DNA from 2 places in the Amycolatopsis thailandensis genome. Region 2 is predicted to be linked to the other one. Evidence: riboswitches for the same ligand, from Rfam matches in the RefSeq annotation. Region 2 holds a riboswitch; the other holds the start of a gene.

Region 1 (5,750 bases), on a different contig from region 2:
GACGACGTCCTTGCCGTCGAGATGCCCGCATCGCTTGGGATTCACCTGGTCCTCCAGGTGCATTCCGGCGACACCGGCGTCCTCCAGTACCTGCACGGTGCGGGCGGCGTTCATCGGCTCGCCGAACCCGGTGTCGGCGTCGACCAGCGCGGGCAGCGCGGTGACCCGGGCGATTTGCTGGGATCGTCCGGCGACCTCGGTGAGCGTGGTCAGTCCGATGTCGGGCAGTCCGAGGTCCGCCGAAAGGACGGCGCCGGAGATGTAGACACCCTCGAAGCCACGGCGCTCGATCAGTTTGGCGCTCAATGGATTGAAGGCGCCGGGAAACCGTTGAAGCATCCCGGAATTCAGTCCGGCGCGGAAGGCGCTCCGCTTCTGCGCGGCGGAGGGAGCGGCGTGCAGCATCAGAAGATCCCCTTGCTCTTCGGCGCGGCGTCGAGTCCGGCCGGGAGCGCGATCCCGGCGACCTCGGCCGCGTCCAGTTCCGCGAGCCGGGTGACCGTGTCGAGGAACCGGTCTTGGTCGGCGGTGGCGATCACCCCGTCGGCGAGCGTACGGAACTTGGCGATGTACTGCTCGCGGGCGAACGGTCGCGCCCCGGCCGGGTGAGCGTCCGCGACGGCGATCTCGTCGGACAGTACGGTGCCGTCGGCCAGCGTGATCTCGACTCGGCCGCCGAATGCCGGCTCGGGCGCGTGATAGCGGCGAGTCCACTCGGGATCCTCGACGGTGGCGACCTTCCGCCAGAGCCCGACCGTGTCCGGCCGGGTCGCGCGTGCCCTGTCGTAGGACCGTTCGTGGTGCCAGGCGCCGTCTTGCAGGGCGACCGCGAAGATGTACGGGATCGAGTGGTCGAGCGTTTCCCGGCTGGCCCGCGGATCGTACTTCTGCGGATCTCCGGAACCGGAGCCGATCACGTGATGCGTGTGATGACTGGTGTGGATGAGGATCCGCTCGATCTCGCCGGAATCGCCGATCCTCGGGCCGAGCCGTCGTGCGAGGTCGATCAGCGCCTGGCTCTGGTACTCGGCCGAGTGTTCCTTGGTGTAAGTGTCCAGAATGGACTGCTTCGGCTCGCCGGGTGCCGGCAGCGGCACCGTGTACTCGGCGCCGGGCCCGCTCAGCAGCCACGCGATGAAACCGTCCTCACCTTCGTAGATCGGGCTCGGCGCGCCTTCACCACGCATCACCCTGTCGACGGCCTCGATCGCGGCCTTGCCCGCGAACGCCGGGGCGTACGCCTTCCAGGAAGAGATCTCGCCCTTCCGGGACTGGCGGGTCGTCGTCGTGGTGTGCAGTGCCTGCCCGATGGCCTGGTGGACGGTTTCCGTGTCGAGGCCCAGGAGCGCGCCGAGACCGCCCGCGACCGACGGGCCGAGGTGGGCGATGTGGTCGATCTTGTGCTCGTGCAGGCAGATCCCGCGGACGAGGTTCACCTGGAGCTCGTACCCGGCGACGATCCCGCGCAGCAGGTCCGCGCCGGTGCGCCCGGTGTGCTGGGCGACCGCGAGGATCGGCGGGATGTTGTCGCCGGGATGCGAATAGTCAGCGGCGAGGAAGGTGTCGTGATAGTCCAGTTCCCGCACCGCGACTCCATTGGCCCAGGCCGCCCATTCCGGTGAATACCGTCCTTCGACGCCGAAGACCGCCGCTCCCGGCTTACCGGCATGGGCCAGCGCCTGGTCGCGGGCGGAGCCGACCGGACGCCGGGTCAGCGACGCGGCGGCCACGGCGGCGTTGTCGATCACACGGTTGATCACCATGTCGGCGACCTCGGAGGTGACCGGAACGTCGTCGGTGGCGACGGCGGCGAGCTTCCACGCGAGCTGGCCCTCGCGGGAAAGCGACTCGGCGGAGCGGTGGGTGCGGACGGTGTGGTCGATCATGGTTCCCCTCGGTTGTGAACCTCGTGGCGCTCTGCCTCTGAGCGTGGCAGCTTCAGGAAGTCCTTGCCACCACTCGACCCTGTGAAGCTTTGTGAACGTTCGCGCCCTCCTTGTCAATGTTGTTACAGTCCGCTTGTGGAGAAGATGTACGCGGGCGCTCGCCTGCGCCAGCTGCGCGAAGACCGGTCCATGACCCAATCCGAGCTGGCCAGACTGCTGGAGATCTCGCCGAGCTATGTCAACCAGCTCGAACACAACGGCCGGCCGCTCACCCTGCCGGTGCTGCTCAAGCTCACCGAGACCTTCGGCGTCGACACGGAGTTCTTCGCCGCCCGCGACACCGCACGGCTGATCGCCGACGTACGCGAAGTGTTCGACGACAACACCGTCAGCGGTGCGATCTCCGCCGGCGAGGTCGACGCGCTGACCACCACGCTGCCCGAGGTGGCGCGGACTCTCGTCGCGCTGCATCGCCGTTACCGGGAGGCGGTGGAGAACGTCGCCACCCTGGTGACCGAGCAAGGACTGGACCGCTCGACGGCGCAGCAGCCGCACGAGGAGATCCGCGACTGGTTCTACCTGCGCCGCAACCATGTCGCCGAACTCGACGCCCCAGCCGAGAAGCTCGCCGCGGAACTGCGGCTCCACCCGGGCGAGGTCCGAAGTGGACTGGCGACCGGCCTGCTGGAGCGCCACGGCGTCAAGGTCACCGCCGAATCCCTCGGCCCCGACCAGCACCACTTCGACCCACGCCGCAAAACCCTGCGGCTCTCCCCCGCGCTGCGCCCCGGCCAGGCCGCGTTCCGGCTCGCGTCGGAACTGGCGCTGTTGGAAGCGGGCGAGGTGATCGACCGGCTCGTCGAAGACGGGAAGTTCAGCGGCGACACCGCGAGGCGGCTCGCGCGGATCGGCCTGGCCAACTACTTCGCGGGCGCTGTCGTGCTGCCGTACCGCGTGTTCCTCGGCGCGGCGGAGCGGTATCGCTACGACATCACCCGGCTGTCCGACCACTTCGGCGTCGGTTTCGAGACGGTCTGCCATCGGCTGTCCACTTTGCAGCGTCCGGGAACACGCGGCGTGCCGTTCTCGTTCGTCCGGGTCGATCGTGCGGGCAACATCTCGAAACGCCAGTCCGCCACCGGTTTCCACTTCTCCCGTGTCGGCGGCTCGTGTCCACTGTGGATCGTCTACGAGGCTTTCGGGTCACCGGGCCGGATCCTCACCCAGATCGCCGAACTCCCGGACGGCAAAAAGTACTTCTGGCTCGCCCGCACCGTCTCCCGCGCCGCGGGCGGGCACGGTGACCCCGGCAAGACGTTCGCGATCGGGCTCGGATGCGAACTCCGGCACGCCAAGCGGCTCGTCTACTCCGACGGCCTCGCGCTCGGCACCGGCGCGGCCGTCACCCCGATCGGGATGGGCTGCAAGGTCTGCGAGCGGCCCGCCTGCCCACAGCGCGCCTTCCCGGCGATCGGGAAGCCGATGCGGGTCGACGAGCATTCGTCCAGTCTGCTGCCGTATCCACCGCTCGGCTGAGGCCTACGCCACAACCTCGACATAGTCGGACTTCCTACTTTATGGTGTCCACAGGTCTGCGGTGCAGGGAAGCCGGTGAGAATCCGGCGCGGTCCCGCCACTGTGACCGGGGAGCGGCGCTCCCGCAGAGAAGGCCACTGGCGCGAGCCGGGAAGGCCGGAGCCGCCGCGGATCCGGGAGCCAGGATACCGGCCGCAGATGTCCGTGTTCGTCCACGAGGATGGAGCTGAACGCATGCGGATTCTTCCTGCCTGCGCGAAAGTCGCCGACCCGCCACCACCCCGGCGGTAAGTCGTCGTACTCCCCTGCCCGGCCGCCGATCGCGGTCCCGGGCGGCTCCGTCCTGCGCACTTTCGGAAAGGGCATCCATGAGCACCGAACTCAGTCACTTCGTCGGCGGCAAGCCGGTACCGGGCACGTCCGGCCGGTTCGCCGACGTCTTCGACCCCAGCACCGGCGCCGTCCAGGCCCGGGTCCCGCTCGCCTCGGCCGCCGAGGTCTCCGATGTGGTCTCCGACGCGGCGCAGGCCCAGCTCGACTGGGCCCGCTGGAACCCGCAGAAGCGGGCCCGGGTGCTGATGAAATTCGTCGACCTCGTCCGCGCCGAAGAGGACTCCCTCGCCCGGTTGCTCGCCTCCGAGCACGGCAAGACCGTCCCCGACGCGCGCGGTGACATCCAGCGTGGTCTCGAAGTGGTCGAGTTCGCCATCGGCATCCCGCACCTGCTCAAAGGCGAATACAGCGACAGCGCGGGCACCGGCATCGACGTCTACTCGATGCGGCAGCCGCTCGGCGTGGTCGCCGGGATCACTCCGTTCAACTTCCCCGCGATGATCCCGCTGTGGAAGGCCGCCCCGGCGATCGCCTGCGGGAACGCCTTCGTGCTCAAGCCGTCCGAACGCGATCCGTCGGTCCCGCTGCGGCTGGCCGAGCTCTTCCTCGAAGCCGGTCTGCCGCCGGGTGTGTTCAACGTGGTCAACGGCGACAAGGAGGCCGTCGACGCGCTGCTGACCGATCCCCGCGTCGAAGCCGTCGGCTTCGTCGGCTCGTCGTCGATCGCCGAGTACATCTACACGACCGCCGCCGCGCACGGGAAACGCGCGCAGTGCTTCGGCGGCGCCAAGAACCACCTGATCGTGATGCCGGACGCCGACCTCGACCAGGTCGTCGACGCGCTGATCGGCGCCGGTTACGGCTCCGCCGGCGAACGCTGCATGGCGATCTCTGTCGCCGTCCCGGTCGGCGAGGCCACCGCCGACGCGCTGGCCGCCCGGCTGACCGAGCGGGTCAAGACATTGAAGGTCGGCGCCTCGCTCGACGAGACGGCCGACTTCGGGCCGCTGGTGACCGCCGAGGCCGTCCAGCGTGTCCGCGACTACATCGACGTCGGCGTCGCCGAAGGGGCGAAACTGCTCGTCGACGGCCGCGGGACCACTGTGGACGGTCACGAGAACGGCTTCTTCCTCGGCGGCTGCCTGTTCGACCACGTCACCGCTGACATGCGGATCTACCGCGAGGAGATCTTCGGTCCGGTCCTGTCGATCGTCCGCGCCGCCGACTACGAAGAGGCACTCCGGCTGCCCAGCGAGCACGAGTACGGCAACGGCGTCGCGATCTTCACCCGTGACGGTGACACCGCCCGCGACTTCACCTCGCGCGTGAACACCGGCATGGTCGGGGTCAACGTGCCTATCCCGGTGCCGATCGCCTACCACACCTTCGGCGGCTGGAAGCGCTCCGGCTTCGGCGATCTCAACCAGCACGGACCGGACTCGATCCGCTTCTACACCAAGACCAAGACAGTCACTTCGCGCTGGCCTTCCGGCACCAAGGAAGGCGCCAGCTTCGTCATCCCGACGATGAGCTGAGGCCACGATGAGACTGACCGACGAACAGCGCGCCCTGCGCGAGACCGCGGCGGAGTTCGCCGCGGAACACCTCGCCCCGCACGCGATCGAATGGGACCAGGCCAAGCATTTCCCGGTCGACGTCCTGCGCAAGGCCGCCCAGCTGGGCATGGGCGGCGTCTACCTGCCCGAAGAGCTCGGAGGCTCCGCTCTCGGACGGCTCGACGGCGTCCTCGTCTTCGAGGCACTCGCCACCGGCTGCCCGTCGCTGGCCGCGTACATCTCCATTCACAACATGGTCGCGACCATGATCGACAAGTTCGGTGACGACTCCCAGCGCCACCGATACCTGCCTCGCCTGTCCACTATGGACGCCCTCGGCAGCTACTGCCTGACCGAACCGGACGCGGGTTCCGACGCGGCCGCGCTCTCCACTCGTGCCCGCCGCGACGGCGACGAATACGTGCTCGACGGGGTCAAG
Region 2 (5,750 bases):
GAGAGCCCGTTCCGCAGGCGGGTGACGTCGTGGTCGGCGGAGCCGAGGTCGGGGATGTGCCGTCCGCGCAGCGCCGAGGGACGGCAGCCGAGGAGTTTGCCGAGCGCGGTGTTCGCCTCGACGATCTTCCCGTCGGTGTCGGCCAACGCGATCCCGATGGGTGAGGCGGAATAGAGCTTGGAGAAGCGCTCCCGGGCGGGCTCGTGATCGGGCTCGGTCCGGACGGCGTCCTGGGCGACGCCGAGCAAGAGCTCTTCGAGTTGCTCCTGGGGAAGCGATACTCCTTTAGTGTCAGCGAGCGTCGCGGCCCATCTCCGAGCGACGTCCACCAACCCTGGCGCGGAACCAGGCTCGGGCACACTTCACCTCTTCATGCGCGGTTTATGGCCAGCTCAGACCGGGTGTCCGAGCACACGGACCCACACTAGGTATGAGCCGACCGGGTGTAGTGCCACGGCATCACGCGTGATCCGGAGTGTCTACCGGCTGAAAGGGTGATCGCTGCTACACGAGTGGTGACCGGAAGTTACCAAGAGTACTCGAAAGTGGTTGTTCGCCGGCCGGGTCAGCGTGCCGTCAGCCGGATCGGCAGGCCGTCCGCGGGGACGGGCAGGGAGACGTAGTCCCAGCGCGCGGTGTAGTCCTCCGGGACCGACCAGCGATACGCCCGCAGCACCTCGTGGAGCAGCGCTTTCACTTCGAACGTCCCGAAATGCAGACCGATGCACTTGTGCGCGCCGCCGCCGAACGGCATCCAGGCGTAGCGGTGAGACTTGTCCTCACGGCGTTGCTCGCCGAAGCGGTCCGGGTCGAAACGCATCGGATCGGTCCAGTGCTCCGGTGCGAAATGGTTGACGGTGGGCGAAACCCCGACCAGTGTCCCTTCGGGAACGAAGTGCCCGAGGACCTCGGTGTCCTTCACGGTTTTCCTTGCCAGGGAAGGAACCGGGGCCACCAGGCGCAGGGATTCCTTGATCACCAGGTCCAGCGTCTCCAGGGTTTCCAGCGCCTCGATGTCCGGCACGTCGTCGCCGAGCGCCAAGGACTCCCGGCGTGCGCGTTCCTGCCACTCGGGGTTCTTGGCGAGGTGGTAGACGGCGGCGGCGCTGGTGATGGTCGAGGTGTCGTGCGCCGCCATCATCAGGAAGATCATGTGGTTGACGACGTCGGCGTCGGTGAAGCGGTCGCCGTCCTCGGTGGTGGCGTGGCACAAGGCGGTGAAGAGGTCGTCGCCGTCGCTCGCCCGTTTCGCGGGCAGATTCGCCGAGAAGTAGCGTTCGAGGACCTTGCGGCCGTGCAGCCCCGCCGCCCAGCGGCCGCCGGGAACGGGGAATCGCACGATGGCCGTGCCCGCGCGCACGGAGTTCACGAACGCGCGGTTGATCGCGGCCGCGTCGTCGCCGGATCGCATACCCATGAACACGCGCGTCGCGACGTCGAGCGTGAGTTGCTTGAGGGACCAGTAGATCCGGGGATTCGGGCGGTCCGCCCACGCGGCGACGCCGTCGCGCAGGGCCGGTCCCATCTGGTCGACGTAGCCGGTGAGCCGCTGCCGGGTGAACGCCGCCTGCATGATCCGGCGGTGCAGATGGTGCTCGCCGAAGTCGAGCAGCATCAGGCCGCGGTCGAAGAACTGCTCGATGAAGAACTTCCAGCCCTCCTGGGAGAAGGCCTTGTCCTTGTTCACCAACGCGATCTGCGTGGCCTCCGGACCGGAGAGGGTGACGATGCGGCGGCCGAAAGCGCCCATCCACGACACCGGGCCGTAGGTCTCGTGGCGTTTGAGGCCGAACTCGATGCCGAAGCGCATGAAGTCCAGCGCGTGCCCGATGACCGGTGGGCCTTCGTCGCCGAGGACGGGCTTGAGGCCCGGCGGGGCGGGCGCGAGTTCGCGGACCGGCCAGGTCGCGCCGAGCCAGCGCTGGTCCACCGAACGCGGCAGGGGGATCGAGGTGAGCGGCGGAACCCGCTCGCGCAGCGCCCCGGTGACCCTTTCGACGGTGTTCGCCATGGTGACCATCTCCCCGTTGAGACCGGCTACCGCTCCACCATCGCACCCTTGTTGACGTCCTGACAATACCCTGGGGGAGGGAGCCGCCCCGAGTGTCAGGAAAGGGTCTTTCAAGACGTTTTTCGTCTTGAAAGACCCTTTCCTGACAGATCAGCCCAGCTCGGCCCGGACCGCCCGGGCGGCCGCGACCAGGTTCCGCAGGGCCGGTTCGACCTCGGCGTAACCGCGGGTCTTCAGACCGCAGTCCGGATTGACCCAGATCCGCTCGGCGGGCACGGCGCCGACGGCGGTCCGCAACAGCCCGCTGACCTCGTCGACGTCGGGGACGCGCGGCGAGTGGATGTCGTAGACACCCGGCCCGACGCCGCGGCCGAAGCCCGCCGAGCCGAGGTCGGTGACGACCTCCATCTTCGACCGCGCGGCCTCGATGCTGGTGACGTCGGCGTCCAGCGCGTCGATCGCCTTGACCACCTCACCGAACTCCGAATAGCACATGTGCGTGTGGATCTGTGTCGCGTCGGAGATCCCGGACGTCGCCAGCCGGAACGACGAAACCGCCCAGGCGAAGTACGCCTCGTGCGCCGCGGCACGCAGGGGGAGCAGTTCCCGCAGCGCCGGTTCATCGACCTGGATGACGCGGATGCCCGCCGCTTGCAGGTCGTGCACCTCGTCGCGGATGGCCAGCGCCACCTGGCGGGCGGTCTCGCCCAGTGGCTGGTCGTCGCGGACGAACGACCACGCCAGGATCGTCACCGGCCCGGTCAGCATCCCCTTGACGGGCTTCGAGGTCAGGCTCTGCGCGTAGCGGGCCCACTCGACGGTCATCGGCTCCGGACGGGAGACGTCGCCGTACAGGATCGGTGGCCGCACACACCGCGAACCGTAGGACTGCACCCAGCCGAAGTCGGTGGCCGCGAACCCGGCGAGCCGCTCGGCGAAGTACTGCACCATGTCGTTGCGCTCGGGTTCGCCGTGCACCAGCACGTCCAGGCCCAGGTCCTCCTGTAGCCGGATGACGTGCTCGATCTCCGCCTTCATCGCGGCCTCGTAGCCCGCGTCGTCCAGCGAACCCGCCTTGTGCGCGGCCCGGGCCTTGCGGACCTCGGTGGTCTGCGGGAACGAGCCGATCGTCGTGCTCGGCAACGGCGGCAGCTCCAGCGCGGCCTGCTGTGCCGCCGCGCGCTGAGCGTAGGGGGAGCGGACGGTGTCGTCCGGCCGCAGCGCCTCCAGCCGGGCACGCACGCCCGCGTCGGTCAGGTCGGCCGCGGTGGCGCGGTCCGCGACCACGGCACGGGCGGCTTCGAGATCGACGCCGTCCTCTTTCAACGCGCGGCCGAGCAGGACGACCTCGTCGACCTTCTGCTTGGCGAAGGCGAGCCAGCCCTTCAGGCGCGGGTGGAGTCCGTCCTCCCTTTCGACGTCGTAAGGCACGTGCAGCAGGGAGCACGACGTCGAGACGCTGACCGACTTCGCGGTGCCGAGCAGCGTCGCCGCCCGGCTGAGCGCGCGGGCCGGGTCGGTGCGCCAGACGTTGCGCCCGTCCACGACCCCGGCCAGGACCTCCTTGTCGCGCAAGGCGGGTTCGGCCGCGACGGCGTCCACAAAGGACTCGTCGGTGACCAGGTCGACAGCGACCGCGTCGATCGGGGAGCGGGCCAGCACGCCGAGACCGCGGCCGAGGCCGCCGAAGTACCCGGCGACCAGGATCTTCGGCCGCGCGGTCGCTTTCGCGAGCCGGTGATAGGCGCGGATGAGGGCGTTGAGTTCCTGCTCGGTGCGATCTCCCGCGAACGCGGGCTCGTCGAACTGGACCCACTCGACGCCTTCGTCATGCAGGCGCCGCAGCAGCTCGACGTAGTCGTCGAGGAGGTTGTCGAGCAGGTCCAGCGGGCGGAAGCCCTCCGGGGCGCTCTCGGCCGCCTTCGCGAGCAGCAGGAACGTCACCGGGCCCACCAGCACCGGCCGCGTCTCGACGCCGATCGCGCGGGCCTCGCGGTACTCGTCCAGCGGCTTCGCGCCGGTGAGCGAGAACGTCGTGTCCGGGCCGAGTTCGGGGACGATGTAGTGGTAGTTCGTGTCGAACCACTTCGTCATCTCCATCGCCGGCGCGTCCTGAACCCCGCGGGCGGCGGCGAAGTAGGTGTCGAGTGGCGAAAGACCGAGCGTCGTGAAGCGTTCCGGCAGCGCCCCGAACAGCTCGGCGGTGTCGAGCACCTGGTCGTAGTGGGAGAACGTGTTGGACGGGACGGAATCCAGCCCCGCGTCCTTGAGTTCCCGCCAGGTGCGGGTGCGCAGCGCGCGGCCGGTGTCCAGCAGTTCGGCCTCGTCGATCTTGCCCGCCCAATAGCGTTCGAGTGAACGCTTGAGTTCCCGGTCCGGTCCGATCCGGGGGTAGCCCAGCACTGTCGTGCCGATTTCGGTCACAGCTCTCTCCTCGCGAGCTTGTCGTCGGAGCCCGGAGCGCGCGCAGGAGTGACCGCCGTTCGGTCGTGCCCATCCCACGAGGCCCGGACTCACGCACGCCGTCGGCGCGCGTACCACGGGCAGGTCTTCGGACTCGTGGGCGACGTACTCGCTCCTACCGGCCGTCGCTTCCCGGGTGCCATACCCAGTGCTTTACCGTGTCTCGCACGGTGACGGCTTTCGTTCCCACATACCGCTGCGGGGCAGTCCCGGATTCTCACCGGGTTCCCTGTTACCTCGACCGGCCTGGAGGGCCGGGCGAACCAGTAGCACTCCGGAGCGTACTCAGGCCCGCTACGGGGTCGCTGGAATGTGAGAAAAGTCTGTCACCGGCGCAGCCCGTCCAGCACGAGGGTGATGACGCCGTCGGCCTCGGCCCGCCACTCGGGGCGGTCATGGGCCGCACCGATCCCGTGCAGCGCCATCATCACGGCACCGGCGTCCACGTCGTCGCGAACGGCGCCGTCCCGCACCGCGTCGGCCACGAGGGCGGTGACCGCCTCCTCCAGCGCCCGGCTGCCCTCGGCGAGGGCGCCCGAACGGTCGGCCATGAGGGTGGCCAGCGTCCTGGCCAGGCCGGCATGGGCGCCTAGGTGGTCGACCATGTCGCGAAGGAAGGTCGCCAAGGCTTCCGCCGGGGGAAGGGTGGCCTGGAGCTGTCGGGCGCGGTCGCACAGCGCGGCGACTTCCCCGTGGTAGACCGCCTCGGCCAGCGCCTCCCTGGTGGGGAAGTGGCGATAGAGCGTGCCCGTGCCCACGCCTGCCAGGCAGGCGAAGTCGTCGAAGCGCAGATCGAAGAAGCATCCGGCCTGGAAGATCTCCCGGGCCTTCGCGAGGAGGGCCTCGCGCTTGCGCCGGGCGTCGGCCCGCAGCGGCTTGTCGGCGGTCATGCGCTCCCTCGCGTTGACAAGTGGAGAGCATCTCCATATTTTCGAAAGTGGAGATAATCTCCAAATCGATCGTACCCCGTGAGGTCCAGCTTGAAGATCCTGATGTTCGGCCGAGGCGTGATCGCCACCATCTACGGCTGGGCCCTGCGGAAGGCGGGACATGACGTCGAGTTCTACGTCCGGCCGGGCCGCGCGGCGACGTACGGGGACTCGGTGGACCTCGACCTGTTCGACACGCGGCGCCGGATATGGGGGCAGCGTGTCGTCGAGAAGTGGCCGGTGCGCCTCCGCGAAACGCTGGAGCCGGACCACGACTTCGACCTGATCGTGCTCAGCGTTTCGCACCACCGCCTGCCGGAGGCGACGGCTTTCCTGGCCCCGCGTGT

The links. Region 2 has a riboswitch for cobalamin ahead of metE (5-methyltetrahydropteroyltriglutamate--homocysteine S-methyltransferase). Riboswitches for the same ligand answer to the same signal wherever they lie in the genome.
Region 1: linked by a shared signal. The riboswitch ahead of ACFWMR_RS09185 (CoA-acylating methylmalonate-semialdehyde dehydrogenase) and the one ahead of metE (5-methyltetrahydropteroyltriglutamate--homocysteine S-methyltransferase) in region 2 are both predicted to bind cobalamin.

What each region holds. Positions count from the first base shown of each region.
Region 1 covers NZ_JBHXJK010000016.1:86,145-91,894, reverse strand. Annotated here, with positions in the region: gene prpB (methylisocitrate lyase) at 1-405, opposite strand, end outside; gene ACFWMR_RS09195 (MmgE/PrpD family protein) at 405-1,886, opposite strand; gene ACFWMR_RS09190 (short-chain fatty acyl-CoA regulator family protein) at 2,022-3,422, shown strand; cobalamin riboswitch at 3,448-3,633, shown strand; gene ACFWMR_RS09185 (CoA-acylating methylmalonate-semialdehyde dehydrogenase) at 3,791-5,290, shown strand; gene ACFWMR_RS09180 (acyl-CoA dehydrogenase family protein) at 5,298-5,750, shown strand, end outside.
Region 2 covers NZ_JBHXJK010000026.1:39,143-44,892, forward strand. Annotated here, with positions in the region: gene ACFWMR_RS13145 (putative bifunctional diguanylate cyclase/phosphodiesterase) at 1-329, opposite strand, end outside; gene ACFWMR_RS13150 (cytochrome P450) at 566-2,020, opposite strand; gene metE (5-methyltetrahydropteroyltriglutamate--homocysteine S-methyltransferase) at 2,162-4,435, opposite strand; cobalamin riboswitch at 4,537-4,757, opposite strand; gene ACFWMR_RS13160 (TetR/AcrR family transcriptional regulator) at 4,801-5,364, opposite strand; gene ACFWMR_RS13165 (ketopantoate reductase family protein) at 5,455-5,750, shown strand, end outside.